DNA from 2 places in the Mesorhizobium sp. ANAO-SY3R2 genome. Region 1 is predicted to be linked to the other one. Evidence: riboswitches for the same ligand, from Rfam matches in the RefSeq annotation. Region 1 holds a riboswitch; the other holds the start of a gene.
The links. Region 1 has a riboswitch for S-adenosylmethionine ahead of ABSY17_RS20055 (O-succinylhomoserine sulfhydrylase). Riboswitches for the same ligand answer to the same signal wherever they lie in the genome.

Region 1 (14,635 bases):
CGGCATGAACGCCATCGGCGAAGTGCTGCCGGTCATCGTCAGCACCTTGTTGGCCAGGTCGATCATCGAATGTTCCGAGGGATTGCCGAGGTTGACCGGCCCGGTAACCGCATCCGGCGTGGCCATCAGCATCACCAGCCCGTCCACCAGATCGTCGACATAGCAGAACGATCGAGTTTGGGTGCCGTCGCCGAAAAGCGAGACCGGCTGGCCGGCGAGCGCCTGCACGATGAAATTCGACACGACGCGCCCGTCATCAGGCCGCATGCGCGGGCCATAGGTGTTAAAGATCCGCGCTACCTTGATCTCGAGGCCGTACTGGCGCCGGTAGTCGAAAAACAGCGTTTCGGCGCAGCGCTTGCCTTCGTCGTAACACGCACGCGGCCCGATCGGATTGACGTTGCCACAATAGTCCTCGCCCTGCGGATGAACAGTCGGATCGCCATAAACCTCCGATGTCGAGGCCTGGAGAATTTTCGCACCATAGCGCATGGCGAGGTCGAGCGTGTTGAGCGCACCCAGCACGCTGGTCCTGGTCGTGCGCACCGGATCGCGCTGATAGTGGATCGGCGAAGCGGGACAGGCGAGATTGTAGATCTCGTCGACCTCGACATCGAGCGGAAGGCAAACGTCGTGTTCGATCAGTTGGAAGCGCGTCTTGCCGTCGAGGTGAGCGATATTTGCGGTCGCGCCCGTGCAGAAATTGTCGACGCAGATGACATGAGCTCCCTGGCCGAGCAGTTTTTCGCACAAATGCGAGCCAAGAAACCCAGCCCCCCCGGTTACCAATACCCGCCGCTCACGAGACATTCCGCTCCCCCAGCCATTTTCTTCCAACGAAGACGTTCAGTGTCATGCGCGGGCGCTTGCATCTACAGGTTTTACAGAGTCATGATCAAGCCTCCACTGAGTTGTGATTCATGAATTATCTCGCGGGCAAGACACTTGCGCTGGACTGGACCTCGCCGCACATTCCGCTTTGGGAGCAGCTTCTGGGCCAAGGCAGGCATGAAGCGCTGAAGGTGCTGGGAATCGGTGCCGTCGAGCGGCGTTCGACGCTGTTCTTCCTGCAGTTCTGGCAGCAAGCGCATGTCACTTGCATCGACACCTTTGGGGGAAACGCCGAGCATCTGGAGGCGAGCTCGCGTTTCCGGACGGACATGTCGGAAGCCGAAGCCCGCTTCGACGAAAACACACGCCCCTTCTCCGACCGGGTTGAGAAATTGAAGGCCCATTCGATCGAGGCGCTGTCCGGGTTGCGGCGGCAGGGCCGCCGTTTCGACGTGATTTGTGTCGACGCCGACCACCGGGCCGCCTCGGCCTTCGCCAATGCCGAGATTGGCTGGAGCCTCCTTGCCAACGGCGGCGTGATGATCCTCGACGGCTACGGATGGGAACTCGGCGATACGACCGTGGAAAGACCGAAAGAGGGGATCGACGCCTTTCTCCAGGAGCGGGCCGGGGAATTCGAACTCCTGCACCTCGACAATCAGGTCATCCTCCGGAAGCGGAAGATCCTGCCGGCAACATCGTCGGACTTCACGATTGGCGGACTGACCATCAGGGACCTTGCCAACGGCATGGTTGCGCCACCGCTGGTCAGCTTCGTGGTGATCTGCTGGAACTATGAGCGCTATGTCGGGGCGACCATCGACTCCATCCGCCGCCAGGACTATGCGCATTTCGAGTGCCTGGTGATCAACAACGGCTCGACTGATGACAGTGCCGATGTCATCGCACGTCACGTTGCAGGCGACAGCCGCTTCACTGTCGAAACTCTACCTGAGAACCTGGGGCAGCTTGGTGCCGCGTCCTGGTCGCTCGACAAGGTCAAGGGTGGTTTCGTCGCCTTTATCGACGCCGACGATGTGCTGTTTGAAAACTATGCATCGACGCATATGCAGGCGCACATGGCCCTGCCTCAGCCAGTCGCTTTCACATCATCGAACGTTGCCGAAATGGATGCCAGCGGCAACATCCTGACGTCCGCCAGCGCGAGTTTCGACGTCAAACGCCGTGACCTGACGTCGGGATTGCAGCCTCAGGACAGCGTGCTGCGGCTCCCCACGGTCACCGACGACCAATATGAGCGCCTCGCAGCCAACACAGCGACGGTACCACGATCGCTGAAAGGATGGTGCTGGGCACCCGGGACCGCCAACATGTACCGTGCATCAGTCGTGCGGCTTGTCCGATTTTACGATGGCAGCACGCCGCAAATGCGGGGAGCCGATGGCTACTTCAACACCATGTGTCATGCACTGGCCGGCAGCGCACTGATATCCATCCCTCTCTCGGGCTATCGACAGCACGGTGCCAACCACTTCTCGTCGCGCGAGACGCTGCCCTATGTGAGGGGCGGAAAGGAGGATCGCGCGCTGAAGGAGAAAGACTGGTGGTATCGCGACATCGATGCCCTTCTGGCAAACGCCAGCAGCCTTTCCTGGGCGACGGCCGAAATCTATTGGGACGTCGTCGATCATGCGACCCGCGTGAATCCAAGGCGCCTCCCGGCGTTCTACAAGGATGACAGAACCCTCGAGCTCTTTCGCAAGCATGCTCAGGGGCTGGCCCGGGCATTCGGCCCCCGCGTGTTCTGCAAGGAGATCGCAAGGAAGTTTGCGGCAAGGCAGGCGCTGCAGATCATGAAGGCCGGCCTGGACGGGCACTTGGGCCGACGTGCCTATCTCGCAATCAGCGCATCATGGTTCCGCCGGGCGGAGGTACGGTTCAAAAATGGGCGGTAGTGCACGGGCGGAACTCCGTCCTACCCTTCTCGAACCAATGATCTCCCGCCGCCAAGAGAAACGAAGCTTTGCGCACAGCCTGTCCGCTGTTTCCAATTGCCGAGAAGCATAGCTGATGCTAACCAAAGGCCGCGCGGGTATGATGTAATGGTAGCCTGTCAGCTTCCCAAGCTGAACGCGCGGGTTCGATTCCCGCTACCCGCTCCACTTTCAACAAAAATCCGGACGTCACCGCCGCCCGGATTTTTGTTTTCTGAAGATACTGCTGGTTGCCTAACGGAGCCTGCGCAGTTCGCCGCCATGGAAACCCTGGCCTTGATGGATGCGATAGCCGCTGCTGTAGCTACCGGATCGGTACGATTGGTACCCGTTGAAGTTCAACGGCAAACCGTAGGCGTTGTAGTATCCCGGCTGGAAAGCCCCGACATAATCCATGTTGTCCGACGTGCAACCGGACAGGGGCGCTGAAAGACCGAATGCTGCTGCGATAAGAACGTAACGCATGATGGCTACCTCCAGTCGCTCGAATAATGTGCCAGATCGAACAAGGTCGCCAGTAGACTGCAATCACATCTTGAGTATCGATCACGAAACGCATCGATGCCCGCGCGCGCTGATCCGCACTCGACGATATCGGAGTATATGTCGGCACACGTTGGACGCCGGCACAAGATGATCGAAGGACCTGCCGCCATCCGCACTTGACTGCTGCGACGAATGGCCGGGCGCCGTCAACGCCCGGCCCGATCGTGGACGATCAATCCTTGCCGTAGATGTCGAAGTCGAAATATTTGGCGTTGATCTTGGCGTAGGTGCCGTCCTTGACGATCCCGTCGATGGCCGCGTTCAGCTTCTCGCGTAGCGGATCACCCTTGCGCACGGCGATGCCGGTCAGGGACTCGGTACCCTTGAGATCGCCGATCATCTTGCAGCAGTCGTTGCCCGTGGTCTTCATCCAGTCGACCAGCACGAACTTGTCCGAAACCACGGCGTCCAGGCGACCGTTGGTGAGATCGGCCATGGCCTCGTCCTGCGTCGGGTAGAGCTTCACGTCGGCACCGGCCTTGGCATATTTGTCTTCGGCATAGATCGCCTGGGTGGTGGAGGCCTGCGCACCGACGGTCTTGCCCTTGAGTGCGTCGGGCTCGGGCGAAGTCAGTTCGCTGTCCTTCAGCGCCACCAGCGCAAGCGGGGTGGTGTAGTACCTGTTGGTGAAGTCAACCTGCTGCTTGCGTTCGTCGGTGATCGTCATCGAGGCGACGATGGCGTCGAACTTGCCACCCTGCAGCGCCGGGATGATGCCGTCCCAGTCCTGGGTGATGAACTCACATTCCACCTTCATCTCGGCGCAGAGCGCGTTGGCGATGTCGATGTCGAATCCGACCAGCTTGCCGTCGGATGTGAGGCTGTTGAAGGGCGGATAGGCGCCCTCGGTACCGATCTTGAGCTTTGCTGCCTGCTGCGCCGAAGCGCCCCCCATTGCGAACAGAAGTGCTGCGAGTGCAGCCGAGCATGCGAATTTTCTGGAAATCTGCATTGTCGTCTCCGTTGTCGGGTTACTCTTTTCGCGAGTGTTCCCCCACGACAGCCAACCACAGCGGCCGCAAATGGACAAGCAGACTAAGGGCTAGGACCAACCGACATTCAGCAATCGACGCTCGGTCCTGGGGTCAGCCCATGCGGAAATGCTTGGACAGCTTCAGTCCCTGGGCCTGGTAGTTCGAACCGAGGTCGGTGCCGTAGAGCGCGCGCGGACGCGAAAGCATGTGCTCGTAGACGAGCCGCCCGACGACCTGGCCGTGCTCCAGGATGAAGGGTACTTCATGGCTGCGCACCTCAAGCACGGCGCGGCTACCGGTGCCGCCTGCACTGGAGTGGCCGAAACCCGGGTCGAAGAAGCCGGCGTAGTGAACGCGGAACTCGCCGACGAGCGGATCGAACGGCGTCATCTCGGCAGCGTAGAGCGGCGGCACGTGCACCGCCTCACGGCTGACGAGGATGTAGAACTCGTCCGGGTCGAGCACCAGTTCGCCCGCGCCGTGGTTATAGATCGGCTCCCAGAAGTCGACGACCTCGTGGGCGGAGCGCTTGTCGACATCGACCAACCCGGTGTGGTGTTTGCCGCGGTAGCCGACGATGCTCCCCACCGTGCCGGCTAGGTCGATGGAAAGTGCGATGCCGCCACCCGAAATGTTCGGCGGGTCGATGGCGACCAGGCGGTCCGAGTTATGCAGCGCGTTCAGCTCCGCCTCGGTCAGCAGCGCATTGCCCTTGCGAAAGCGGATCTGCGACAGGCGCGAGCCGGTGCGCACGACGATCGGGAAGGTACGCGGACTGACTTCGAGATAGAGCGGACCATTGTAGCCGGCCGGAATCTTGTCGAATTCCTGCCCGTAGTCGGTCATGACGCGGGTGAAGATGTCGAGGCGGCCGGTCGAGCTCTTCGGATTGGCGGAGGCAGAGATGTCTGCCGGCAGGGCGAGGCTTTCGAGCAGCGGCACGATATAGACGCAGCCCGTCTCCAGCACCGCACCGTCGGCGAGGTCGATCTCGTGCAGCTTGAGCCTGTCGAGCTTTGCCGAGACAAGGCTACTCGGACCGGGCAGGAAACTGGCGCGCACGCGATAGGCCTTGGCGCCAAGGCGCAGGTCGAGGCTCGCCGGCTGGATCTGGTCGGCGTCGAGCGGCGGTGCCGCAAGCGCGCCCGATGCGAACAAGGCCGCGATATCCTGATCCGGAAGTATGCCCGACTGTCGCATTGTCTTACTCCTCTACAGCGCCGCCGGGCCAGCAGGCAGGCCAAGCACTGCAACTCGATACCCTACAGCGCCGCGCGTCCTTTTGGACGCGCAAAGGACGCTGTAGCACTTTGAATTTGTGCATGATCCTTTCCGAAAATCGATTCCGATTTTCGGGGTCATGCACTGACCCGTTTCCGGGTCATGCGCGTGGCCCAAAACGTTTAGTCGACCCCGCGGTTGACGCAAGGCGGCGACGGGTCTAAAGCACCCGTTATCCCGTGGTGATTTGGCCGGTCGGCTTGCAGCCACGTTAAACAAGTCGCTAAAGGGCCGCAGTTGGGCCGGTTTGCGACTTTTCGCGACCGGTTTTTTTGTGTTTGGAATTGGCCATGACCTCCGAAAAGCAGCGCAACTGGAATCCGCAGACCGCACTTGTCCATGGCGGAACGCTCCGATCCGAATTCGGCGAAACCTCCGAGGCAATCTACCTCACCCAGGGCTATGTCTACGAAACGGCCGAAAGTGCGGAAGCGCGCTTCAAGGGCGAGACCCAGGGCTTCATCTATTCGCGCTACGCCAATCCCACGGTCGACATGTTCGAGAAGCGCATGTGCGAACTGGAAGGTGCCGAGGACGCCCGCGCCCTGGCCTCGGGCATGGCCGCCGTCACCGCCGCGATCCTGTGCAGCCTGAAGGCCGGCGACCATATCGTGGCCGCACGCGCGCTGTTCGGCTCGTGCCGCTGGGTCGTCGAGACGCTGGCGCCGCGCTACGGCATCGAGGCCACGCTGGTCGACGGCACGGTGTTCGAGAATTGGGAAAAGGCGGTAAAGCCCAACACCAAGCTGTTCTTCCTCGAAAGCCCGACCAATCCGACGCTCGAGGTGGTCGACATCGCCGCGGTGGCCGCACTCGCCAATTCGATCGGCGCGCGCCTGGTCGTCGACAACGTCTTTGCCACGCCGATGCAGCAGAAGCCGCTGGAGCTCGGCGCGCATGTCGTCGTCTATTCGGCCACCAAGCATATCGACGGCCAAGGCCGCTGCCTTGGCGGCGTCATCTTGTCGGACAAGAAGTGGATCGACGAAAACCTGCACGACTATTTCCGCCATACCGGACCGAGCCTGTCGCCCTTCAACGCCTGGACGCTGCTCAAGGGGCTGGAGACGCTGCCGCTGCGCGTGCGCCAGCAGACCGAGACCGCCGGCAAGATCGCCGATTTCCTTGCCGGCAGGCCGGAAGTGTCGCGCCTTATCTATCCGGGCCGTCCGGACCATCCGCAGGCCGACATCATCAAGAAGCAGATGAAGGGCGGCTCTACGCTGCTCTGCTTCGACCTCAAGGGCGGCAAGAAGGCGGCCTTCGCCTTCGAGAACGCGCTCGACATCATCCTGATCTCGAACAATCTCGGCGACGCCAAGAGCCTGATCACCCATCCGGCGACCACCACGCACAAGAGCCTGTCCGACGAGGCCCGTGCCGAGCTCGGCATCGACGATGGCACGCTCAGGCTGTCGGTCGGTCTCGAGGATGCCGACGACCTGCTCAACGACATCGAGAGCGCGCTGAAGGCGGTGCGCTGACGGCACCGGTGAACGTGGCGCTCTGTCTGCAGGGCGCCACAGATCACATTCGACTGAACAGGTCGAACGGCAGTTGACCCGCCGTGGCAAGGGGCGGACCCTAACAGGCGCATCATGGGAGCGCAGCATATGTATCGCGCGATTACCCGCAACATAGCCGTCGAAGTCGAACCGTTCTACCTCGAAGATCGGTCCGATCCGTCGGAAAACCACTATGTCTGGGGCTATCGCATAACGATCGAGAACAACTCGGACGAATTCGTCCAGCTGTTGTCGCGCTACTGGCACATCACCGACGCCACCGGCCGTATCGAGGAAATTCGCGGCCCAGGTGTGGTCGGCGACCAACCCGAGCTCAATCCCGGCGACAGCTATCAATATACGTCCGGCTGCCCGCTCTCGACGTCCTCAGGCATCATGGTCGGGCGCTACACCATGCGCAACGAAGCGGGCGAGACGTTCGACATCGCCATTCCCGCCTTTTCGCTCGACCTGCCCGGCACGCGACACAGGCTCAACTGAGCGACAAGCGCCCTACTCCGCCGGCACGAACTCGGCCGGTTCGAACTCGTAGGCCTTCGAGCAGAACTCGCAATTGACGCGGATGCGGCCGTCTTCGACGCTTTCCTCGATTTCTTCAGCCGAGAAGCCCTGCAGAATGCCCCTGATCTTGTGATCCGAACAAGAGCACTGGTCGGCAACACGCACGCCTTCGAAGACGCGTACGCCATGCTCGTGGAACAGGCGGTACAGCAGCCTTTCGGGACCGACGGTCGGGTCGATCAACTCGCTCGGCTCGATAGTCGCCATCAGTGCCAGAAGCTCCTGCCAGGCATTGTCGTCGGGCTGGCCTGCGATGTCGCGCTCGTCGCCGTCACCGCCATGGATATCAGCCACGCGCCGGCGCTCGGGCGAGTCCGGCAGAAACTGGGCGAGAAGGCCACCGGCGCGCCAGTACTCGCGGCTGCCGCCCTCGCCCGGCAGGACAAGCTTGGCCACAGACAGACGCAGGTCGGTAGGAATCTGCTCCGACTGGCGGAAATAGGTGCGCGACGCCTCCTCGAGGGAGATGCCGTTGAGCTCTACGATGCCCTGGTAGCGCTGGGTATGCTCGCCCTGGTCGACGGTGAGCGCCAGCACGCCGGTGCCGAGCAGGTCTTCCGGTGCGGTCATGCCCGAGTTGATTGCGGCTTGGACACGATCGGCGTCGAAGCGGGCATAGGCGCGCAGCGAGTGCGGCGTCGTGAAGTCGGCGACCAGCATGTCCACCGGCCCGTCGGTGCGGGTCTGCAGGATGAACTTGCCCTCGAATTTCAGCGACGTGCCGAGCAGCACCGTCACCACGCAGGCCTCCGCCAGCAGGCGCGCGACCGGCTCCGGATAGTCGTGTCTTTCGAGGATCTGGTCGAGCAACGGCCCGAGCTGCACGGTTCGGCCGCGCACGTCGAGCGGCTCCACCGAAAATGGAACGACATGGTCGTCACCGGCGAATCCAAATTCGCCGAGCTTGCGTTCAGTCTCAGCCACTGCAGCTTATCCCATATGATGAGTTCCGCGACGCATCGGCCAACCGAGGGTCGCGAAACAGGCGCTGTCGCGCCGCCAATTGCCTTGATCCCGCCCCAGATAGGGGTGGTCGATCAGGCATTCAAGCGCCGAGGCTCCAGGCCAGCACCGCCTTCTGGGCGTGGAGCCGGTTTTCCGCCTCGTCAAACACCACCGAGTTCGGCCCGTCGATCACCTCGTCGGTCACTTCTTCGCCCCGATGCGCGGGCAGGCAGTGCAGGAACAGCGCGTCTGGCTTGGCGTGCTTCATCAGATCGGCATTGACCTGATAGGGCAGGAAGACGTTGTGGCCGCGGGCGCGATGCTCCTGGCCCATCGACACCCAGCAATCGGTGACAACGGCGTCGACGCCGCTGACCGCTTCCTCGGCCGAACGCGTCATCATCACCTTGCCGCCATTGGCACGGGCCCACTCGACATATTTCGCTTCCGGCTCGCTGCCTTCCGGCACCGCCATATTGACGTTGAAGCCGAAACGGGCGGAGGCCTCGAGCAGCGAATGCAGCACGTTGTTGCCGTCGCCGGTCCAGGCGAAGGTCTTGCCGGCGACCGGGCCGCGATGCTCCTCGAAGGTCAGGATGTCGGCCATCAGCTGGCAGGGGTGGGTGTCGTCGGTCAGGCCGTTGATGACAGGGATCGTGGCATTTTCGGTCAGCTCGATCAGCCGGTCGTGCGCGGTCGTGCGGATCATGATCGCGTCGACATAGCGTGACAGCACCTTGGCCGTGTCGGCGATGGACTCGGAACGGCCAAGCTGCATCTCGGTGCCGGTCAGCATGATCGTCTCGCCGCCGAGCTGGCGCATGCCGACGTCGAACGAGATGCGCGTGCGGGTCGACGGCTTGTCGAAGATCATCGCCAGCACCTTGCCTTCGAGCGGCCTGGATCGTTCGCCGGCTTTCAGGCGCGCCTTGCGCGCAGCCGCATCGTCCAGAATTCCGCGAAGATCGCTCCCGGACATGGCCGAGAGGTCGGTGAAGTGACGAATTCCGCTGGTCATGTGAATTCCTTGGTTTACCCGCCGTTGGCGGCGGCCTTGGAGAGGCTAGCGGCGCCCGCGCGAATGCGTTCGAGCGCCTCCTGGATGTCTGCGTCTGTCGTCGTCAGCGGCGGCAAAAGACGCAGCACATTTTCGCCCGCCGGCACCGCGAGCAGCTTCTGGTCGCGCAGCGCCATGTTCACCTTGGTGTTGGGCATGGTGCATTTGAGACCGAGCATCAGGCCGGTGCCGCGGATCTCGGAAATCACCTCGGGGAACTCGTCGGCAATGGCAGCCAGGCCCTGCTTGAGAAGCAGCGCCTTGCGGCTGACTTCCTCAAGGAAGCCCTCTTCGAGAACCACGTCGAGCACAGCATTGCCGACCGCCATGGCGAGCGGATTGCCGCCGAAGGTGGTGCCATGGACACCAGCCGTCATGACGCTCGCAGCCTCTTCGGTAGCCAGGCAGGCGCCCATCGGGAAGCCACCGCCGATGCCCTTGGCGATCGCCATCAGGTCCGGCGAGACACCCGACCATTCATAGCCGAACAGCTTGCCGGTCCGGCCGATGCCGCATTGGACCTCGTCGAAGATCAACAACAGGCCGTGCTTGTCGCACAGCTGGCGCAGGCGCTTGAGCGAGGCGGTCGGGAACGGGCGGATGCCGCCCTCGCCCTGCACCGGCTCGAGTAGGATCGCCGCGGTCTCCGGGCCGATCAGCTTCTCGGCGGCATCGACGTCGTCGAAGGCAACCTGGTCGAAGCCTTCAACCTTGGGGCCGAAGCCTTCGAGATACTTGGCCTGGCCGCCGGCGGCGATGGTCGCCAGCGTGCGGCCATGGAAAGCACCCTCGAAGGTGATGACGCGATAGCGCTCGGGGTGACCCTTCGAATACTGGTAGCGGCGCGCGGTCTTGATCGCGCATTCCAGCGCCTCCGCACCCGAATTGGTGAAGAAGACGCGGTCGGCGAAGGAGTTTTCGGCCAAGCGCTCACCCAGCCGGCTCTGGCCCGGGATCTGGTAGAGGTTGGAAACGTGCCAGAGCTTGGCTGCCTGCTCGGTCAGCGCCTGGACCAGATGGGGATGGCCGTGCCCGAGCGAATTGACGGCGATGCCGCCGGCAAAATCGAGGTATCGCTCGCCGTTCTCGGTGATCAGCCAGGAACCTTCACCTCGCTCGAAAGCCAGGGGTACGCGAGCAAACGTCTCGAAAAGCGCCGATCCGCTCATTATATGCAACTCCGGAACCGGAAAATCAAAAAGCCGCCTCAAGCGGCGGCCACGAGGGTATATCAGGTTTTTCGGACATGAAGTCAACGAAAACGTCGCCTGTGGCGCAACGCATTCCGCAGGACGCGTGAAGGATGGCATAGAACATAGAAAGGGCGCATTAGCCCCTCCTGAAGTCGGCCCAGCATCCTGGCCCAACGCCCCAGGCAAAAGCGAAGACGCCCCTTGGCTGCTGACTTGACGTCAGCTTCAGGCAAGTTGGGGAAAACCGCAAAAACAGAATCACTATGGCCCGTCAGACTCTTGTCACGGAGTCAGCGCATCGGTAATTGTAATCGGGAAATAACTAGATTTCGTGCGGCGGACATATTCACCGAATATATGTGGTGCCAGCCCGGCTTTCCGGGGTGGAGACGGATTCCGAATTCTGCGCGCCAAATCAGGAGTACGTTCTCATGAACTGGACTGACGAGCGGGTCGAGCTTCTCAGGAAATTGTGGTCGGAGGGTCTGAGTGCCAGCCAGATTGCAGCACAACTTGGCGGCGTCAGCCGCAACGCGGTGATCGGCAAGGTCCACCGTTTGAAGCTGTCGAGCCGTGGCCGCGCCACGGCTGCGCCGGCGCGCCAGAAGAAGGCGACGACGACGCAAGTGACGACGGCAACCAAGACGGTTTCGCGCCCCGTGACGACGACGCGCACGGTGACCGCAAGCATCGGCGCAACTGCCCTGCAGGCCCAGTTCGAGGTCGAGCCGGTCGTCCGCCAATACATTCGCCCGGTCGACAATGTCGTCGTGCCGATCTCGCGCCGCCTTCAGCTGGTCCAGCTCAACGAGCGCACCTGCAAGTGGCCGAATGGCGACCCGCTGAGCGAAGATTTCAGCTTCTGCGGCAATGAGGCAGGCGAAAGCGGGCCGTATTGCGGCTACCACTCGAAAGTCGCCTTCCAGCCAGCGTCCGAGCGCCGCCGGTCGCGCTGAGCGAATAGCGAATAGCGAATAGCGAATAGCGAATAGCGAATAGAACAAGATAGTGGGGCCCGGTTCGTCAATACGATCCGGGCCCCTTTCTTCTTCCCTATTCCCTATTCCCTATTCCCTATTCGCTATTTCCAGCTCGCTATTCGCCCGTCTTCGCCTCGCCCGAAACCGTCACGCGGTGGCTCTTGTCTTCCTTGGGGCGCTCCGGCGGCATCTGCTCGCCGGTGACGATGTAGTAGATCGTCTCGGCGATGTTGGTGGCGTGATCGCCGATGCGCTCGATGTTCTTGGCAACGAAAAGCAGATGCGTGCAGGGCGTGATGTTGCGCGGATCTTCCATCATGTAGGTCAGCAGCTCGCGGAACAGCGACGTGTACATGGCGTCGATCTGCTCGTCGCGGTCGCGCACGAAGCCGATCCGCTCGACCGAACGCGAGGCATAGGCGTCGAGCACGTCCTTGAGCTGGGTCAGCGCCAGTTCGGCCAGCGCCTGCAGGCCGCGGAACAGGCTGTTGGGCTGGCGCCCCTCGGAAACGGCGGCGACGCGCTTGGCGACGTTCTTGCCGAGATCGCCGACACGTTCGAGATCGGCCGAGATGCGGATGGCGCCGATGATCTCGCGCAGGTCCTTGGCCATCGGCTGGCGGCGCGCGATGATCAGGATCGCCTTGTCGTCGATCTCGCGCTCGGCCTCGTCGAGCAGCGCATCGTCCTGGATCACCCTTTGTCCGAGTTCCGGATCGCCATTGACCAGCGCAGCGACCGCTTGCTCGACCATGCGCTCGGCCTGGCCGCCCATGGCTGCGATCTTGCGGGCGAGGAACTTCAACTCCTCGTCATAGGCACTGACGATATGAACGGACTGCATTTCTGCTCGGGGCCTCCTTCAAAAACGATGAATCATGCATCCAATGTGCCAGTGTAGGGTAGTCTGATGACAGAAAAAAGAAATGCCCGCTTCAGCGCGCCGGCAGGTGCACCGAGAATGCCGTTCCCTCGCCAAGTTCCGACTTGATCGACAGCCGCCCGTTGTGGCGGCTCAGGATGTGCTTGACGATGGACAGGCCCAGCCCCGTGCCCTTCTGGGCGCGGCTCGTTTCGAGATCGACGCGATAGAAACGCTCGGTCACGCGCGGTATATGCTCGGCCGGGATACCGGGACCGAAGTCGCGGACGGTCGCCTCGATCTCCGGCTCGCCGCCCTCCATGGAGTGCCGCATCGACACAATGACGCGACCGCCCGACTGACCGTATTTGCAGGCGTTCTCGAGCAGGTTCTGGAAAACCTGAAACAGCTCGTCCCTGTCGCCTTCGACCTCGAACGACCCTTCCCCGAATTCACGATCCACAACCACGCCGGTATCGGCCGCCAGCGGCGCCAGCGAGGCGATCACGGATTCCACGGTCTGGCGCAGATCGACGCGCCCACCCGGCTTGACATGGGGCTTCATCTCAAGCCGCGACAGCGACAGCAGGTCGTCGATCAGCCGGGCCATGCGCCCGGTCTGGTTCTGCATGATCTGCAGGAACTGATCGCGCGCATTGGCATCGTTGCGCGCCGGGCCGCGTAGCGTCTCGACGAAACCGGCGATCGATGCCAACGGCGTGCGCAACTCGTGACTGGCGTTGGCGATGAAATCGGCGCGCATCCGGTCGATGCGACGGGCCTCGCTCTGGTCCCTGAAGGCAAGCACGAAGAGGCCCGTGCCGCGCTCCACCGCGTAGGCGGTGACGCGGTAGACGCGCTCGAACGGCACGCGTTCGATATAGTCGGCGCCCTGCGGACCATTGCCGCCGGCGAGCGCGCCCTCGATCAGCGCCTGCATTTCGGGCGCGCGGAACATCAGCAGCAGCGGCACCTCCGGGCGGATGGCCCCGAACGCCCTTTGCGCTGCCGCATTGGCATGGACCACCGCACCGTCGCGGTCGAAGATGATGAGCGGATCGGCAACGGCGGCGGCAAGCTTCTCGCCCGAAAGTCGGTCGAGCGGCGAGCGTTCGACGCGCGCGGCAGCGTCAGCCATCCGTTTCGCCGCCGGCGTGCGCGGAGCGACCAGCGCAAACAATACCAGCGCAAGCACGGCTGCAGCCGTCACCCATTGCGAAGTGCTGCCGAGGAAATGGACGACAAGCACCGCAACGATCGCGGCAGCCAGCATCCAGCGGTTCTGGTAGAGACGGCCGGCCCCAATCCGTGCCGTGCGCTTTGCCCTCGTCTGCGTACCCGTTTCGGACATCCGATTTCCATCGTGGCGGCGGTCGAGAACCCTCTGGACCGCTTTCAAGCCACCCAATAGCATGACTTGCCAAGCTGCAAAGGTGCCGGGTTGATGAAAAAGAACAAGCAGAGCAAGAAGGACGCCGCGGTCGACATTCCCGTCCCGCCGGAAGTGACGGTCAACTCCGATCCGGTAAAGATCAGGATCGGCAAGGATGAGCGTCTGTTCGATGTCGACGATCCCGTCCTGCCTGGTTGGATCGACAAGGAGGCGCTGAAATCAGGCAACTACCCCTATGACGACAAGCTGCCGCAGAAGGAATACGACCAGACGCTGGAGCAGTTGCAGATCGAACTGGTGAAGTGCCAGGCTTGGCTGCAAGCGACGGGCAAACGGGTGCTGGCGGTGTTCGAGGGTCGCGACGCAGCAGGCAAGGGCGGCACGATCTTCGCCGTGCGCCAGTACATGAACCCGCGCACGGCGCGCAACGTGGCGCTGACCAAGCCGACCGAAACCGAGCGTGGGCAATGGTACTACCAGCGCTACGTCGCCCAGTTTCCTGCCAGCGGCGAGTTCGTGACCTTCGATCGC
Region 2 (14,635 bases), 1.6 Mb from region 1:
CATTCGATCCTGCAGCGCAATCTCTACCTGGAATTCATCCTGCACGACGACTGAACCGCGGGTTCCCGTACCCTTTCAGGGACAGGCTATCGCATGGCGATGCCTTCAGGAGCTTCACCGACCTTGCACCCCCACCCCTGGCTCCTCCCGCTCGCGGGGTAGGGGCTCCAGATGCGATTGCCCTGCCCACGAGGGGGCTGGCGACGCGTCGGCACCAGCAACTCTCCGCACAACGCAAAAAAAGCGAGGGGTCCTTCAACCCCTCGCTGCCCGTAACTTGTGACCTTCGGGGTGTCCTCCCCCTTGTGTCGAATGCGATCAGGCTGCCAGCGTCGTTGCGCCAGCCTGCGTGTAGTTGCGGCCGAAGCGGTTGGAGAGGAAGGCGTCGAGCGCGATGTCTTCCTGGCGTACGAAGCCCTTCTGCGGCAGCGCGCCGGTGGCCAGCATGTCGAGCACCGAGCAGATGCCGGACGCCGTGGTGATCTGGATGGCGCTGCGGACCGTCGAGCCCATCTGGCGGCTGTAGATCTTGTTGGCGTAGCTTTCCTGCAGCAGCCGGCCGTCCTTGCGGCCGCTGACGGTGACGAAGATCACCACCACGTCCTGCATCGTCGCCGGCAGGGCGTTCTCCAGGATGTCCTTCAGCACCTCGCGGCGATGGCGCAGGCCGAGGTCGTTGAGCAGCGCCTTCATGATCGAGGCGTGGCCGGGGTAGCGGATGGTGCGATAGTTCAGCGTGCGCACCTTGCCCTTGTAGGTTTCGCAGAGCGTGCCGAGGCCGCCAGAGGTGTTGAAGGCCTCATAGGTGATGCCGTCGAGCGAAAACTCCTCGCGCTCTTCCAGCGGCGGCACCTCGATCAGCTGGCCTTCGACGATTGCTTCGCAGGGCTCGCAATACTCGTTGATGACGCCGTCGGTGCTCCAGGTCAGGTTGTAGTTGAGCGCATTCGACGGATACTGCGGCAGCGCGCCGACGCGCATGCGCACGCTTTCCAGCGTGTCGAATCGCTTGGCAAGATCGTTGGCGACAATCGAGATGAAGCCCGGCGCCAGTCCGCACTGCGGGATGAAGGTGCTGTTGGCCTTGGCTGCCAGTTCCTTGACGACTCGGGTCGAGGCGACGTCCTCGGTCAGGTCGAGATAGTGCACGCCGGTCTTGGCGGCAGCTTCGGCGATGCGCGTGGTGAGATGGAAGGGGGCGGCCGACAGCACGGCAAACTTGCCGGCAAGAACCGTGTCCAGCGCGCCGGCCTCGCCGATCTCGACCCTCTTCGTCTCGACATTGCCGGCAACGTCGATCGCGTCGAGCTGGGCCTGCGCGCGGTCGACTACGGTCACCTTGTAGTCGCCGGTCTCGGCCAGCATGCCGGAGATGGTCGAGCCGATCTTGCCTGCGCCTACGACGATGATTTCCTTCATGGCCTGTCCCCTTGAAATGCAATGATGGCATTTTGTACTTCTACGTCTCGTCGAAAGGCAGTATCGATATTGCCGAAAAGACGAGCCGTTTTTGGCGAAACGACGAATGGATGCGTCATAATGACGAACGATCCCGACCGGGCCCTGCTCGCCCTGCTGCGCGAGAACGCGCGGGCCTCGGCCGCCGAGCTGGCGCGCCGACTCGGCGTGTCCAGAACGACCGTGCAAAGCCGCATCGAGCGGCTGGAACAGCGGGGGGTGATATCAGGCTACAGCGTCAGGCTGTCGCGGGATTACGAGAAGAATCTGGTCAGGGCGCACATTCTGGTGACGGCGCAGCCCAAGGTGTCGGCTGCGGTTGAAGCCGTCCTGCGTCGCATCCCCGAGGTCAGGACGCTGCATTCGGTCAGCGGCAATTTCGACATGATCGTTGTCGTCGAAGCACCTTCGGTGCAAGACCTCGACCAGTTGATCGACCGCATCGGTGCGCTCGACGGCGTCGAACGCACGCTGTCGTCGATTATCCTGTCGACGCGTATCGACAGGTAGGCAAGAGGCCTGTCAGTTCGTAGCCAGGGCCGGCTGCGACCAACGGGCAGCGATCAGCCGGTAGGGGATCAGCGCGAAGACGGCGATCAAAAGCTTCATCGTCATGTCGCCGAGCGCCCAAGACACCCAGCGTGCGGCTTCCGTGGGCAGCATGCCGAACAGGGGGGCTGCTTCGAGCGCGAAGGCGTCGTCGGGGCCCAGCAGGGCGAAGGTGGCCGAGAACGCGATGCCGAAGAAAATCATCGTGTCGAACACCGAGCCGACCAGCGTGCCGAAGATCGGCGCGCGCCACCAGCTTTGCCGGCGCAGCCAGTTGAAGACGGTAACGTCGAGCAGCTGCGCGGTCAGGAAGGCGGCGCCAGAGGCGACGGCGATGCGGGCGAGGCGCGATGCTGCCGTGTCGAAGGGAATCAGGCCGTAGCTGAACAGCAGCGGCGGAATGACGATGGAGCAGACGACCGCGGTCATGAAGCCGACGAAGACGATTCGCCGTGCCATCTTCGGGCCATGCAGGCGGTTGGCGAGGTCTGTGACCAGGAAGGCGAAGGGGTAGGTGAAGGCGCCCCAGGTGAGGATGTCGGCAAGTGCCAGAGATCCGACCTGCCCCTGCACGGGGAACTGGACGAGGATATTGGAGGCGACGACGACAAGCGCCATGGCCGCCACGAAAGGCAGATAACGAGAACCGGAGTTCATTTTTTTATCCTGGGTGATGGAACCAGCTTTACGGGCAGTGCCCGGGCTTTTGGGCGGAGCCTCTGTCGTCCTTGCGGTCGCTAGAGGCTCCAGGCGGTCGTCCCCCGCCCTGATTCGCAGATTAGGCGGCAGCCTGCTCAACGGTCTTCTTGGCGATCTGCTTCTTGAGCAGACGGGCGCGCTGCGACAGTTCCTCAGCGTCGGCCTTGGCCAGGAAGGCGTCGAGGCCGCCGCGATGCTCGACCGAACGGAGCGCTGCAGCGGAAATGCGCAGGCGAACGTTCTGGTTCAGCACTTCCGAGATCAGCGTGACGTTGACCAGGTTCGGCAGGAAGCGACGACGGGTCTTGTTGTTGGCGTGGCTCACATTGTTGCCGGTCATGACGGCTTTGCCGGTGAGTTCGCAAGCGCGGGACATGTTACTTACCTTCAGTTCTGGCGGACCAAGCGGCTGTTTACGCACCGATTAAGGATGGCGCGCAGTCTCAGTCAGGCGGCCTCATGGAAAAAGTTGGCGTTCCATAGGTGTATTTCGCAGACGCGTCAAGCGCCACCGTGGTTTGAGAGCGTTGTCCCCAGTTCCACAGAACGGCCCGATTTGCTTCTATAACCGCTGTCGAGGGACGCGACCAGCCTGAAACCCGGTTTCTCTGCTGCATTGGAGGTATTGCAACGAATGCGTCGCCATATGCCTGTCCTGCTCGCCTTCACCCTCGCCGTCTTGCCTGCGCCGGCACCGGCGGCTGAAGGAACTTTCCGCGCCGACTATTCGCTGTCCTTCCTCGGCATCCCGGTCGCCACTGCGACATTCGACAGCAGCTACGACGGGCAATCCTATTCGGTGAACGGCAAGGTAGCGAGCGCTGGACTTGCCGCCTTCTTTGACGACACCAAGGGGACGATCTCTTCGCGCGGCAGTTTTGCCGACGGGCGCACCCGCCCGGAGGCCTTCCGCGCCGACTATGTCTCGGGCAAGAAGGCCTCGCTCGTCGACGTCCGATTCTCTGGCGACCGGGTAACCCATACCGAGGTCGTGCCGAAGCCCAAGAAGCGCGGAAAGACCTGGATACCGCTCGGCCCCGACGACCTCCGCGCCGTGGCCGATCCCATCGCCGCGACGATCATCCGCGCGCCCAGCCTCGACAAGGTCTGCGGTCGGACGATCAAGATGTATGATGGCGAGTTGCGCGCCAACCTCAAGCTCACCCCAGTGTCTACCGGCGAGATGTCGGTCAAGGGCTTCAAGGGCCAGACGGTCACCTGCCGGATGGGTTTCCAGCCGGTGTCGGGCTATCGCAGCAACAAGAAGGCGCTCACCTTCCTCAGGGATCGCAGTCGAATCATGGTGACGTTTGCGCCAATCGGCGAAACCGGAGTATATGCGCCCATCTATGCCACCGTCGGCACGGAGATCGGCCCGATCACCCTCAAGGCGCGGCGTTTCGAAGCGACCAATTGAGGCGCCAGCGCGCCGGGAGAGTGAAGTGGGGCGCGCAACACTGATCGGCTTTTCGGCGGTCGCCATGTGGGCGACGCTGGCATTGCTCACCGATGCATCGGGTTCGGTGCCGCCGTTCCTCATGTCGGCCATCACCTTTGCCATTGGCACTTGCGTCGGTCTCGTCGCCAGGCTGTTCATGCCAGCGGCCGAAAAGCCGGCGAAGATCCCGCCGCAGGTCTGGGTCATCGGCATCGCCGGCCTGTTTGGCTATCATTTCTTTTACTTCACCGCACTGCGCAACGCGCCGGCCGTCGAGGCCAGCCTGATCGCCTATCTCTGGCCGCTGTTCATCGTGCTCGGATCGGCGCTGATGCCGGGCGAACGGCTGCGCTGGAACCACATTGCGGGTGCGCTGATGGGGCTCGCCGGCACGTTCCTGATCGTCACCAAGGGCGGGGGGCTTGCCTTCGACGCCCGCTACAGCTTCGGCTATGCCATGGCCTTCGTCTGCGCCTTCCTGTGGTCGGGCTATTCGCTTTTGTCGCGGCGCTTCCCATCGGTGCCGACGTCAATCGTCACCTGGTTCTGCCTGGCGACTTCGATTCTCTCCCTTGTCTGCCACCTGGCGCTTGAGGAGACGATCCTGCCGGCCAATTCTGGCCAGTGGCTCGCCGTGCTCGGCCTCGGCCTGATGCCGGTGGGTGCGGCCTTCTATGCCTGGGACATCGGCGTCAAGCGCGGCAACATCCAGGTGCTGGGGGCGGCGAGCTATGCCGCGCCGCTACTGTCGACATTGGTACTCATCGCGGCCGGTTTCGCCGAGCCGTCCTTGCGCATCCTTGCCGCCTGCGTGCTCATCACCGGTGGCGCGGTGCTTGCGGCCAAGTCGCTGATCTTCGCCAAGCGTTCATCGCCCGCGACCAACGGGGCAGGAGCCTAACCCGGCTCCCAGCCGGGCACCGCCAATTCGAACTGCGAGAATTCAAAGCCGGGCGACACCGTGCAGCCGACCAGCGTCCAGTCGCCCAGGCTGCGCGCGGTCTGCCACCAGCCAGCCGGTACGACCACCTGCGGCCGCTCGCCGGCGGCGAGGTCGATGCCGAGCAGTTGCGAGACGATGCCGCCGCCCGGTTCATGTAATTTGAGTTCGATCGGCGCGCCGGCATGGAAATGCCAGATCTCGGCAGCGTCCCTGACGCGGTGCCAGGCCGAGACATCGCCATGCTCGAGCAGGAAGTAGATCGCCGTCGAATGGCCACGCTCGCCAAAGGCGCCGCCTTCGGGGTTGTCGCGGAAGGTCTCGGCATACCATCCCCCCTCGGGGTGGCGAATCATGCCAAGCGTAGCGATGATTTCCGCGGCCAGCATGTTCAGAAATTGTCCTTGCGCCTGCGAATCTCGGCGAAGACCTCGACATCGGATGCTTTTTCCATGCCGAGATGCTTCCTGATGGCCGGATCGGCCCAGCGCAGGAACGGGTTGGTGGCTAGCTCCTCGCCAATCGTCGTCGGCAGCGTCGGCTTGCCCTCGGCGCGCAGGGCCTCGACCTTTGCTGCACGTGCCTGCAAGGCAGCGTTGTCCGGATCGACGGTCAGCGCGAAACGGGCGTTGGAGAGCGTGTATTCGTGACCGCAATAGATCGCCGTGTCGGCGGGCAGGGCGGCAAGCTTCTTCAGCGATTCGAACATCACCGGCGCCGGGCGCTCGAACAGTCGCCCGCAGCCCATGGCAAACAGCGTATCTGCGGTGAAGGCCGCCTTGGCCTTCGGCAGATGGTAGCAGACATGGCCGGCGGTATGGCCGGGGGTGGAGATCACTTCGATGCGTTCCTCGCCAAAGGGAATGACCGAGCCTTCCTCGACGGTGTCGTCGATGCCGGGAATCTTGTCTCGCTCGGCCTCCGGGCCGATGATGCGCAGCTTGTAGCGTCGTTTGAGCGCCAGATTGGCCTCGACATGGTCGCCATGGTGGTGCGTGATCAGGAGCATCGATGGCGTCCAGCCGCTATGGGTGATCGCATCGATGATCGGCGCCTCCTCGGGCGCATCGATGATCGCGGTCTCGCCGCTGTCGCGGTCGTGCAGCAGCGCGCCGAAATTGTCGGTGCGGCACATGAAAAGCTTGATCTCGACAGGCATCGCAAAATCTCCGTTCCCTGAAAGACGATAGGGCGGGCACGCCCCCCTGTCACGCCATTTGGGTCACGCTGGTAGGGGATGTGCGCATGGTCGTTGAAGTCTCTGCCGGCGAGCGCTACCGTTCGAGCCATGAATTCCGATATCGTCGACCTTCGCTCCTTCTACTCGACACCGCTGGGGCGTCTCGCCGAGCACTCCATTGCCATGGCGCTGTCGTCCGTGTGGGGCAGCGTGCCCAACGAACGGCTGGTTGGCCTGGGTTACACCCTGCCGTGGCTGGACCGTTTCGGTGTCGATGCCGAGAGAGTCTTTGCCTTCATGCCGGCTACTCAGGGTGCCGTTGCCTGGCCGAGCGAGGGGCCGTCCTCCACTGCTTTGGTGTTCGACGAGGAACTGCCGCTGGTCGATTCTTCCATCGACCGGATGCTGCTCGTCCACTCGCTCGAACATGCCGAAAACCCGCGCGAGACGCTGAAGGAGATCTGGCGCGTGCTTTCGCCCGCCGGGCGCATCGTCATCGTCGTGCCCAACCGGCGCGGCGTCTGGGCGCGGTTCGAGCACACGCCCTTCGGCACTGGCCGGCCATTTTCGAGCGGTCAGCTCAACGAGCTGCTGCGCGAGGCCAATTTCACCGTGGCGTCTTGGTCGGATGCCCTGCATTTCCCGCCGTCGCGGCGCAAATGGATGATGCGTTTCGACCATCTGTTCGAACGCGCCGGCCGCCGGTTCTGGCCGATCTTCTCCGGCGTGATCGTGGTCGAGGCACAGAAGCGCGTCTATCAGGGTGTTCCGGTGACACAGCGCGCCTCGCGTCGCGTCTTCGTACCTGTCCTGTCGCCGTCTGGCGCAACGCGCGGTTTCCCGGCGCTGCGCCGGTCTCCTGACGATATGGGCGAGACAGGGACGCCTTCGACGCCATGATCCTGCCCGGGGCCTTCAAATGCCCTCTTTCAATTCCTAAATGGGCTAGGCGGAGGCCGACCCGCCGGCAACGGCGACAATCTTGGGAATCATCCAGCTGACCGACGTCATCATCCACGAAAGGCGCACCGCGCAGCGGTCGAAGGACAAGCGCGCGATGCTGATCGTCAATCCGCGCGCGCGCCGCGGTACCGGCTCGATCGTCGCTGCCAGGCGGGTGCTGGAAGATGCCGGCCTTGTCATCGAGGAAATGGCAACCAGCAAGGACGAAAACGCCTCCGAGCTGATTGCGCGCCATGCTGACCATTTCGATATGGCAATCGTCGGCGGCGGCGACGGCACGCTCAACAATGCTGCCGCTGGCCTTGCCTATTCCGGCTTGACCCTTGGCGTGCTGCCACTGGGTACGGCCAACGACTTTGCCCGCACGATGGGCATCCCGGCCGATCCTGTGCAGGCGGCTGAGATCATCGCCGCTGGCCACCAGAAGACCGTCGACCTCGGCGAGGTCAACGGCCACCTCTTCTTCAACGTTGCCAGCATCGGTTTCAGCGCGGAACTGGCGGCAGAACTGACGGAGCACGCCAAGAAACGCTGGGGCACACTGGGCTATGCCATCGTTGCCGCGCGTCTGCTGATGCGCTCGCGCCTGTTCACCGCCCATGTCGACCACGACGGCACCACCGAGGAGATCCACACCATGCAGGTGTCGGTCGGCAATGGTCGCCACTATGGCGGCGGCATGACGGTGGAGGAAACGGCCACCGCCGATGATGGCTGGCTCGATCTCTACAGCCTCGAGGTTGACCACTGGTGGCGCCTGCTCAGGCTGTTGCCCAGCTTGAGACGGGGCACGCAGGGGCAGTGGGATGACGTCCGCGCCTTCAAGACCACGGAGGTGACGATCCGCACCAAGCGGCCACGGCCGGTCAACACCGATGGCGAACTGGTCACCTGGACACCGGCGCATTTCCGCATCCGGCCGAAGTCGGTGCGCGTGTTCGCACCGAAAGGCTGATCGCGCCACCCCGTGCGGGGCCCCGTTCACGACCTTGTTTGGGTTCCCTGCGATACGTGGCAGTTCGATGGTGGCACAATGTTCCCCCACTCGGGCAAAGTGGGAGTGCATGAAGCGGAAAACCGGTATCGATTTTCGACAGTGAACATGCGCAGATTGAGAGCCCCGGATGCCGTGAGAATGGCAGGAGGCCCAGCCACCCGGCCAGAGGAACGCATTCATGCGCAGCCAATCGTACAAGCAGAGCAATCGTGAACCGATGGCGTCCGACTTCGACGGCGGCGGTTTCGCTGGCCACCTGAAGATGGCGCAGCAGGCGCTGGCTACGTCTCCGGTGCGAAACATGTTGATCTGGCTTGGTATTTCGGTCTTCGCCGTTATCGTCGCCACGGCCCTGGGTCAGGTCTTGCTCAATCGCTGGAACAAGCCGTTCTTTGATGCGCTGGCGCGGCGTGACCTTCCCGAATTCCTGCACCAGCTGATGGTTTTTGCCGCCATTGCCAGCGGCCTGCTGGTGCTCAATGTTTCCCAGCAGTGGCTCAACCAGATGATCAGGCTCAAGCTGCGCGAGGGTCTGACACTCGACCTGATCAATGAGTGGCTGCGCCCGGGCCGTGCCTTCCGGCTGGCCAACGCAGGCGACGTAGGCGTCAATCCCGACCAGCGCATGCAGCAGGATGCCGGCCATCTCGCCGATCTCACCACCGACCTCGGCATTGGTCTGCTTCAAGCGTCGATCCTGCTTGCCTCCTTTGTCGGGGTGCTGTGGGGCCTTTCGGCCGGCTTCGTCTTCCACATCGGCGGTCATACATTCAGCATTCCCGGCTACATGGTCTGGGCGGTGATCCTCTATGCGGGTTCGGGGTCGTTGCTGAGTTGGCTCGTCGGGCGTCCGTTGATTGTACAAAACGCCGAACGCTATGCGCGCGAGGCCGAACTGCGCTTCTCGATGGTGCGCATCAACCAGAACATCGACGCGATCTCTTTGTCGCGCGGCGAAGCCGATGAAAAGCGCAGGCTCGAAACGGATCTCGCCGGTGTGTTGAATGCGCTGCGCCGGATCTTTGCCACGCAGATCAACCTTGGCTGGGTGACGAGCGGCTATGGCTGGCTCACCGTGGTAGCGCCCATCCTGGTGGCATCACCTGTCTATTTTGCCGGTGACATCAGCTTCGGCGGGCTGATGATGGCCGTCGGTGCCTTCAATCAGGTTCACGCCTCGCTGCGCTGGTTCATTGACAATGTCGGAGCGATTGCCGACTGGCGGGCGACCTTGATGCGGGTGACGGTCATCCGCAGCGTTCTGGTTTCGGCCGATGTGCTGCACCGGAAGGAGGGGCGCATCGAAGTCGCTGAAAGCCCCGATGGCAGCCTGGCCTTCGATCGGCTCGAGCTTGTCTCGCCGAGTGGCTGTACCAGGCTTTCGGAGGCGCAAATCCGGGTCAAGCCGGGCGAACGCGTGCTGATCGTCGGCGAGCCGGGCGCCGGCAAGACCTTGCTCTTCCGCGCGCTGGCGGGGCTGTGGCCCTGGGGGCGCGGCCGCATCGAGATTCCGGCCGGCAAGGAGATCGTCTTCCTGCCACGGCAGTCCTACGTGCCGCCCGGTACATTGCGCGAAGCGCTGGCCTATCCCACCGGCGATCGGCCGTTCAGCGACGCGGACTTTGCTGCGGCACTGCGCGCCGTGGGGCTTGAACGGCTGGTGTCGGCGCTCGACGGCACCGTGTCCTGGGCCGACGAACTCAGCAGCGATGATCTGTTGCTGGTGGCATTTGCCCGCCTCAGGCTGCACCGACCCGACTGGGTGATCATCGACGAGGCGTTCGACACGCTGGACAGTTCAGCGCACGGGATGGTTCGGGCGATGTTCGAGAGCGAACTGGCCAAGACGGGCGTCATCTACTTCAGCCCGGCGCGGCGTGATGGCGTGCTGTTCGACCGCACGGTGCAGCTTACCAAGGACAAGCGCGGGCCAACGCTCAGGCCTCCGCGCATCAAGGATCTGGCCAAGGCGCCCGGGGCGCACGACATGGCGACCTGAACCCGGCGGGTCTCAGGCGCCGTGCGAGCCTCGATCGGCTACTACTTCTTGCCGATGTTCTCCAGGTCGTAAGCCGTGGTCTGGTAGACCTGATTGATCCAGTTGCCGAAAAGCAGGTGTGCGTGCGAGCGCCAGCGGTTGAGCGGCCGGCGTTGCGGATCATCGTCAGGGTAGTATTCGTGGGGCACCGCAATCGGCACGCCGGCAGCCACATCGCGGTCGTACTCTTCCTTCAGCGAGGTCGAGTCGTATTCAATGTGGTTGAACATGTAGAGCCGGTTGCCGGCCTGCTCCGCGAGCAGGCTGGGGCCGGTTTCCTCCGATTCCATCAGCAGTTCCAGGCCGGACCCCTCCGGGATGTCGGCGGCGCGAACCTCGGTCCAGCGTGACACCGGGATGGCGAAGTCGTCCGAGAAGCCGGCGAGATAGGGGGACGCTGGCGCGTTGTTGTTGTGGCGGAATACGCCGAACGCCTTTTGATCGAGGGTGTGCTTGGGTACGCGATGGAAATGCCATGCGGCCGCCATCGCCCCCCAGCAGATGAAGAACGGCGAATGGACGTTGGTCGTCGTCCAGTCGAAGATCTGCTTGAGCTCGTCCCAATAGGTCACGTCTTCGAAGGGCAGCAGTTCCACCGGCGCACCAGTGATGATGAAGCCGTCGAATTTGCGGTCCTTTACCTCATCCCAGGTCTGGTAGAAGGAGATCAGATGGTCTTCGGACGTGTTCTTGGCCTTGTGCGTACCGATACGCACCAATGTCAGTTCCACCTGCAGCGGGCTGGCGCCGATCAGGCGAGCGATCTGGGTCTCTGTCCGCACCTTGTTGGGCATGAGGTTGAGCAGGCCGATCTGCAGCGGGCGGATATCCTGACGCAGGGCGGTCTGCTCGTCCATGACGGAGACGCCTTCTTTGACCAGCACTTCGCGGGCGGGAAGCTGATCGGGGATCTTGATCGGCACTGTGCGAACTCCAAAAACTAAAAAACCGGCATTGCAGTCGCAAAGCCGGTTTACGGATCGCAAACGGCCCTTTAGCGACTTGTTTAACGTGGCTGCAAGCCGACCGGCCAAATCACCACGGGTCTATGCCTAGCTCATACGCCTGGCAGCGGATTGCGTCAACAGCGACCCAAATACCCGGCCAGAGGGCCCGAATTTCGGGTTTTTCTCGACATTGCACGCCCTGGGCGGTATTCCCGCAGCGGCCTCCATTCCGAGGCGCCAATCCAGGATTTTCGACATGACCAAGGCACCTGAGCAGATTCGTCCCGAACCCCGCGCCGGCATCATGGACATCGCCGCCTATGTCCCCGGCAAGAGCGCAGCCCCTGCAGGCGTCGCCAAGGTCCATAAGCTGTCGTCGAACGAGAATCCGCTGGGCGCCTCGCCCCATGCCATCGAGGCGGTGAAGAAGCTTGCCGAGAAGATGGAGTATTATCCCGACGGGTCGGCGTTACGCCTGAGACAGGCGATTGCGGCGACCCATGGGCTCAACCCGGCCAATATCCTGTGCTTCAACGGTTCCGACGAGGTTCTAGGGCTGCTTTCGCAGAGCTACCTGTCGCCGGGCGACGAGGCCGTCTACACCGAGCACGGCTTCATGGTCTACAAGATCTACATCCAGGCTGCCGGTGCGACACCGGTCGTGGCCAAGGAGACCGCCGAGAAGGCCGATGTCGACAACATCATCGCCGCGCTGACGCCGAAGACCAAGATCGTCTTCCTCGCCAACCCCAACAACCCGACCGGCACCTATCTGCCGTTCGAGGAGGTGCGCCGGCTTCATGCGGCGCTGCCCAAGAACGTTCTTCTGGTGCTCGATGCGGCCTATGCCGAATATGTCCGCCGCAACGACTACGAGTCGGGTGTCGAACTGGTCGCGGCCAATGCGAACGTGGTGATGACCCGGACCTTCTCCAAGATCCACGGTCTTGGCGGCATGCGCATCGGCTGGGTCTACGCGCCGGCGCACGTCATCGAGGTGCTCGACCGCATGCGCGGCCCCTTCAACGTCAACGCGGCCGCCATCGAGGCCGGCGTCGCGGCGATGGAGGACCGCGCCCATGTCGAACGCACCGTGACGCATAATGCGCAGTGGGCGGAATGGCTGGTCAAGGAGTTCGAGGCGCTTGGCCTGCGTGTCACGCCGAGTGTCGGCAACTTCCTGCTCGTCCACTTCCCCGAAGATGGCAAACACACTGCTGCCGCAGCTGACGATTACCTTTCGGCGCGTGGTTATATCCTGCGCAGGGTGGCCGGCTACGGCTTCCCCAATGCGCTGCGCATGACCATCGGCACCGAAGAGGCCAATCGCGGCGTCGCCGCCGCTCTCACAGAATTCCTGAAAAGTTGAACCATGTCTGAACCGCTTTTTGACAAGATCGCCCTGATCGGCATCGGCCTGATCGGCTCATCGATCGCGCGGGTCATCCGCCGCGAGGGGCTGGCTCGCCACATCGCCATTTCGACGCGCAGCGCAGCCACGCTCGCCCGCGCCGAGGAACTTGGCCTCGGCGATAGCTACTCCACCGACGCCAAGGTTGCGGTGAAGGACGCCGACCTGGTCATCGTCTCGGTGCCGGTCGGCTCGTCTGGCGCGGTCGCCGAAGAGATAGCGTCGGCGCTCAAGCCTGGCGCCATCCTGACCGATGTCGGCTCGACCAAGGCCTCCGTCATTGCCCAGATGGCGCCGCATGTGCCCGAAGGCATCCACTTCATCCCCGGCCACCCGCTCGCGGGCACCGAAAAGTCGGGCCCCGACGCGGGCTTCGCCGATCTGTTCGAAAACCGCTGGTGCATCTTCACGCCGCTGCCGGGCACCGATCCGGCCGCGCTCGAGAAGTTGTCGGAGTTCTGGCGCCGCTGCGGCTCCAACATCGACACGATGGATCCGGAGCATCACGACATGACGCTCGCCATCGTTTCGCACCTGCCGCACATCATCGCCTACAACATCGTCGGCACCGCCGACGATCTAGAGGCGGTGACCAAGTCGGAAGTCATTAAATATTCGGCTTCCGGCTTCCGCGACTTCACCCGTCTCGCCGCCTCGGACCCGACCATGTGGCGCGACGTGTGTCTGCACAACAAGGACGCGATCCTCGAAATGCTGGCGCGCTTCTCCGAAGACCTCGCTTCACTGCAGCGGGCGATCCGCTGGGGCGACGGCGACAAGCTGTTCGAGATGTTCACACGCACCCGCGCCATCAGGCGCTCGATCATCGATGCGGGCCAGGAAGTCGATGCGCCGAACTTCGGTCGCCAGGCCGTCGAGCATCCGGTGAAAAGCTAGCGAGCAGGGAATAGCGAATAGGGAGTAGGGAGTAGGAAATAATGGCTTGTGTCCGCAGCTTAGGCTGGCATAGCCGCTATTCGCTATTCGCTATTCGCTATTCGCTATTCGCTATTCGCTATTCGCTATTCGCTATTCGCTATTCGCTATTCGCTATTCGCTATTCGCTATTCGCTCATCTTACCGCCGGCACCATGCCGAGCGGGATGAAGCCAAGCGTGGCCCGGCCCTTGACGATGCGCAGCGGCAGGCTAGGGGCGTTGCCGAGAATGGCGAGGCCAGACATGGCCGTCTCGATCTGCCTGCGCTGCTCTGGCATGGCTTCAGACAGGATCCGCGACAGTTCGCGCGGGTTCTGGACCGTCACCCTGAGATTGGCGTCCATCAGCCCGTCCTGGTCAATTGACCATGGGCCGCTGAGGGCAGCACCCGTGTTGCCGCCGGTCGTGAGCGTCAGCGAACGGATCGTGCCCGACTGGCCGCGCAGGCTGCGCTCTCCGCCTTTGACCACGCTCACGCCGTCCTTCAGCGATGCATCGGCGCTGCCGTCGAGCGGCGGCAACTTGCGGCCGCCAAGCGCCTGCTGGTCGATGACGAGCCCGGTGAAGGTGCCGGCGACGTCGATGTCCTGGCCGTTCGGGCGGAGATGCAATTGCGTCTCCTCGGCGGTGAAGAGGGGAACCGGCGAACGGTCGCTGAAGGAGGCTTCGCCGGTCAGCTTGCGGGTTTCCGCCGAAATCCGCTCGGGCAGCGGATTGGCGAGGCGCGCGCTGGCATGCAGGAGGTCCCAGTTGAACCGGATAGGCGGCAGATCCGGTGCCGTGACGGTGAGCGGCCCGTCGAGTTCGAGCACTGTGCGCATCGGCTGGTAGACTTGGGCCGCAGTGCGCAGGTTGCCGGCGCTGGCCGAAATGCGCATGTTGGAATTCTCATATTCCACCCGGTCGCAGAACAGGCCGATGCGGAAGGGGAAGCCGCGCACTGTCGGGTTGACGCAATCGGCCGCAACGCCGTTCTGGTTCAGCTTCGCGATCCTCTGCTGGACCTCCTGCTCGGCCCGACCGGCAAACCAGAACCAGCCGGCGCTGTAGCCACCGAACAGCAATACGATGAACAGC

Region 2: another riboswitch for S-adenosylmethionine. It lies ahead of metA (homoserine O-succinyltransferase); the one in region 1 lies ahead of ABSY17_RS20055 (O-succinylhomoserine sulfhydrylase).

What each region holds. Positions count from the first base shown of each region.
Region 1 covers NZ_CP159955.1:3,133,200-3,147,834, forward strand. The annotation lists gene ABSY17_RS20025 (UDP-glucuronic acid decarboxylase family protein) at 1-810, opposite strand, end outside; gene ABSY17_RS20030 (glycosyltransferase) at 921-2,747, shown strand; tRNA gene ABSY17_RS20035 (tRNA-Gly) at 2,881-2,954, shown strand; gene ABSY17_RS20040 (hypothetical protein) at 3,021-3,251, opposite strand; gene ABSY17_RS20045 (ABC transporter substrate-binding protein) at 3,505-4,284, opposite strand; gene ABSY17_RS20050 (2'-deoxycytidine 5'-triphosphate deaminase) at 4,418-5,506, opposite strand; SAM riboswitch at 5,757-5,834, shown strand; gene ABSY17_RS20055 (O-succinylhomoserine sulfhydrylase) at 5,878-7,071, shown strand; gene apaG (Co2+/Mg2+ efflux protein ApaG) at 7,201-7,593, shown strand; gene ABSY17_RS20065 (Hsp33 family molecular chaperone) at 7,606-8,598, opposite strand; gene argF (ornithine carbamoyltransferase) at 8,720-9,637, opposite strand; gene ABSY17_RS20075 (aspartate aminotransferase family protein) at 9,652-10,845, opposite strand; gene ABSY17_RS20080 (GcrA family cell cycle regulator) at 11,301-11,825, shown strand; gene phoU (phosphate signaling complex protein PhoU) at 11,965-12,693, opposite strand; gene ABSY17_RS20090 (ATP-binding protein) at 12,785-14,062, opposite strand; gene ppk2 (polyphosphate kinase 2) at 14,156-14,635, shown strand, end outside.
Region 2 covers NZ_CP159955.1:355,701-370,335, forward strand. The annotation lists gene ABSY17_RS06510 (esterase-like activity of phytase family protein) at 1-54, shown strand, start outside; gene ABSY17_RS06515 (saccharopine dehydrogenase C-terminal domain-containing protein) at 319-1,419, opposite strand; gene ABSY17_RS06520 (Lrp/AsnC family transcriptional regulator) at 1,540-1,968, shown strand; gene ABSY17_RS06525 (queuosine precursor transporter) at 1,981-2,664, opposite strand; gene rpmB (50S ribosomal protein L28) at 2,786-3,082, opposite strand; gene ABSY17_RS06535 (DUF3108 domain-containing protein) at 3,341-4,123, shown strand; gene ABSY17_RS06540 (DMT family transporter) at 4,149-5,045, shown strand; gene ABSY17_RS06545 (cupin domain-containing protein) at 5,042-5,473, opposite strand; gene gloB (hydroxyacylglutathione hydrolase) at 5,476-6,243, opposite strand; gene ABSY17_RS06555 (class I SAM-dependent methyltransferase) at 6,373-7,164, shown strand; gene ABSY17_RS06560 (lipid kinase) at 7,322-8,182, shown strand; gene ABSY17_RS06565 (ABC transporter ATP-binding protein/permease) at 8,403-10,223, shown strand; gene metA (homoserine O-succinyltransferase) at 10,265-11,185, opposite strand; SAM riboswitch at 11,237-11,314, opposite strand; gene hisC (histidinol-phosphate transaminase) at 11,466-12,578, shown strand; gene ABSY17_RS06580 (prephenate/arogenate dehydrogenase family protein) at 12,582-13,517, shown strand; gene ABSY17_RS06585 (DUF2125 domain-containing protein) at 13,693-14,635, opposite strand, start outside.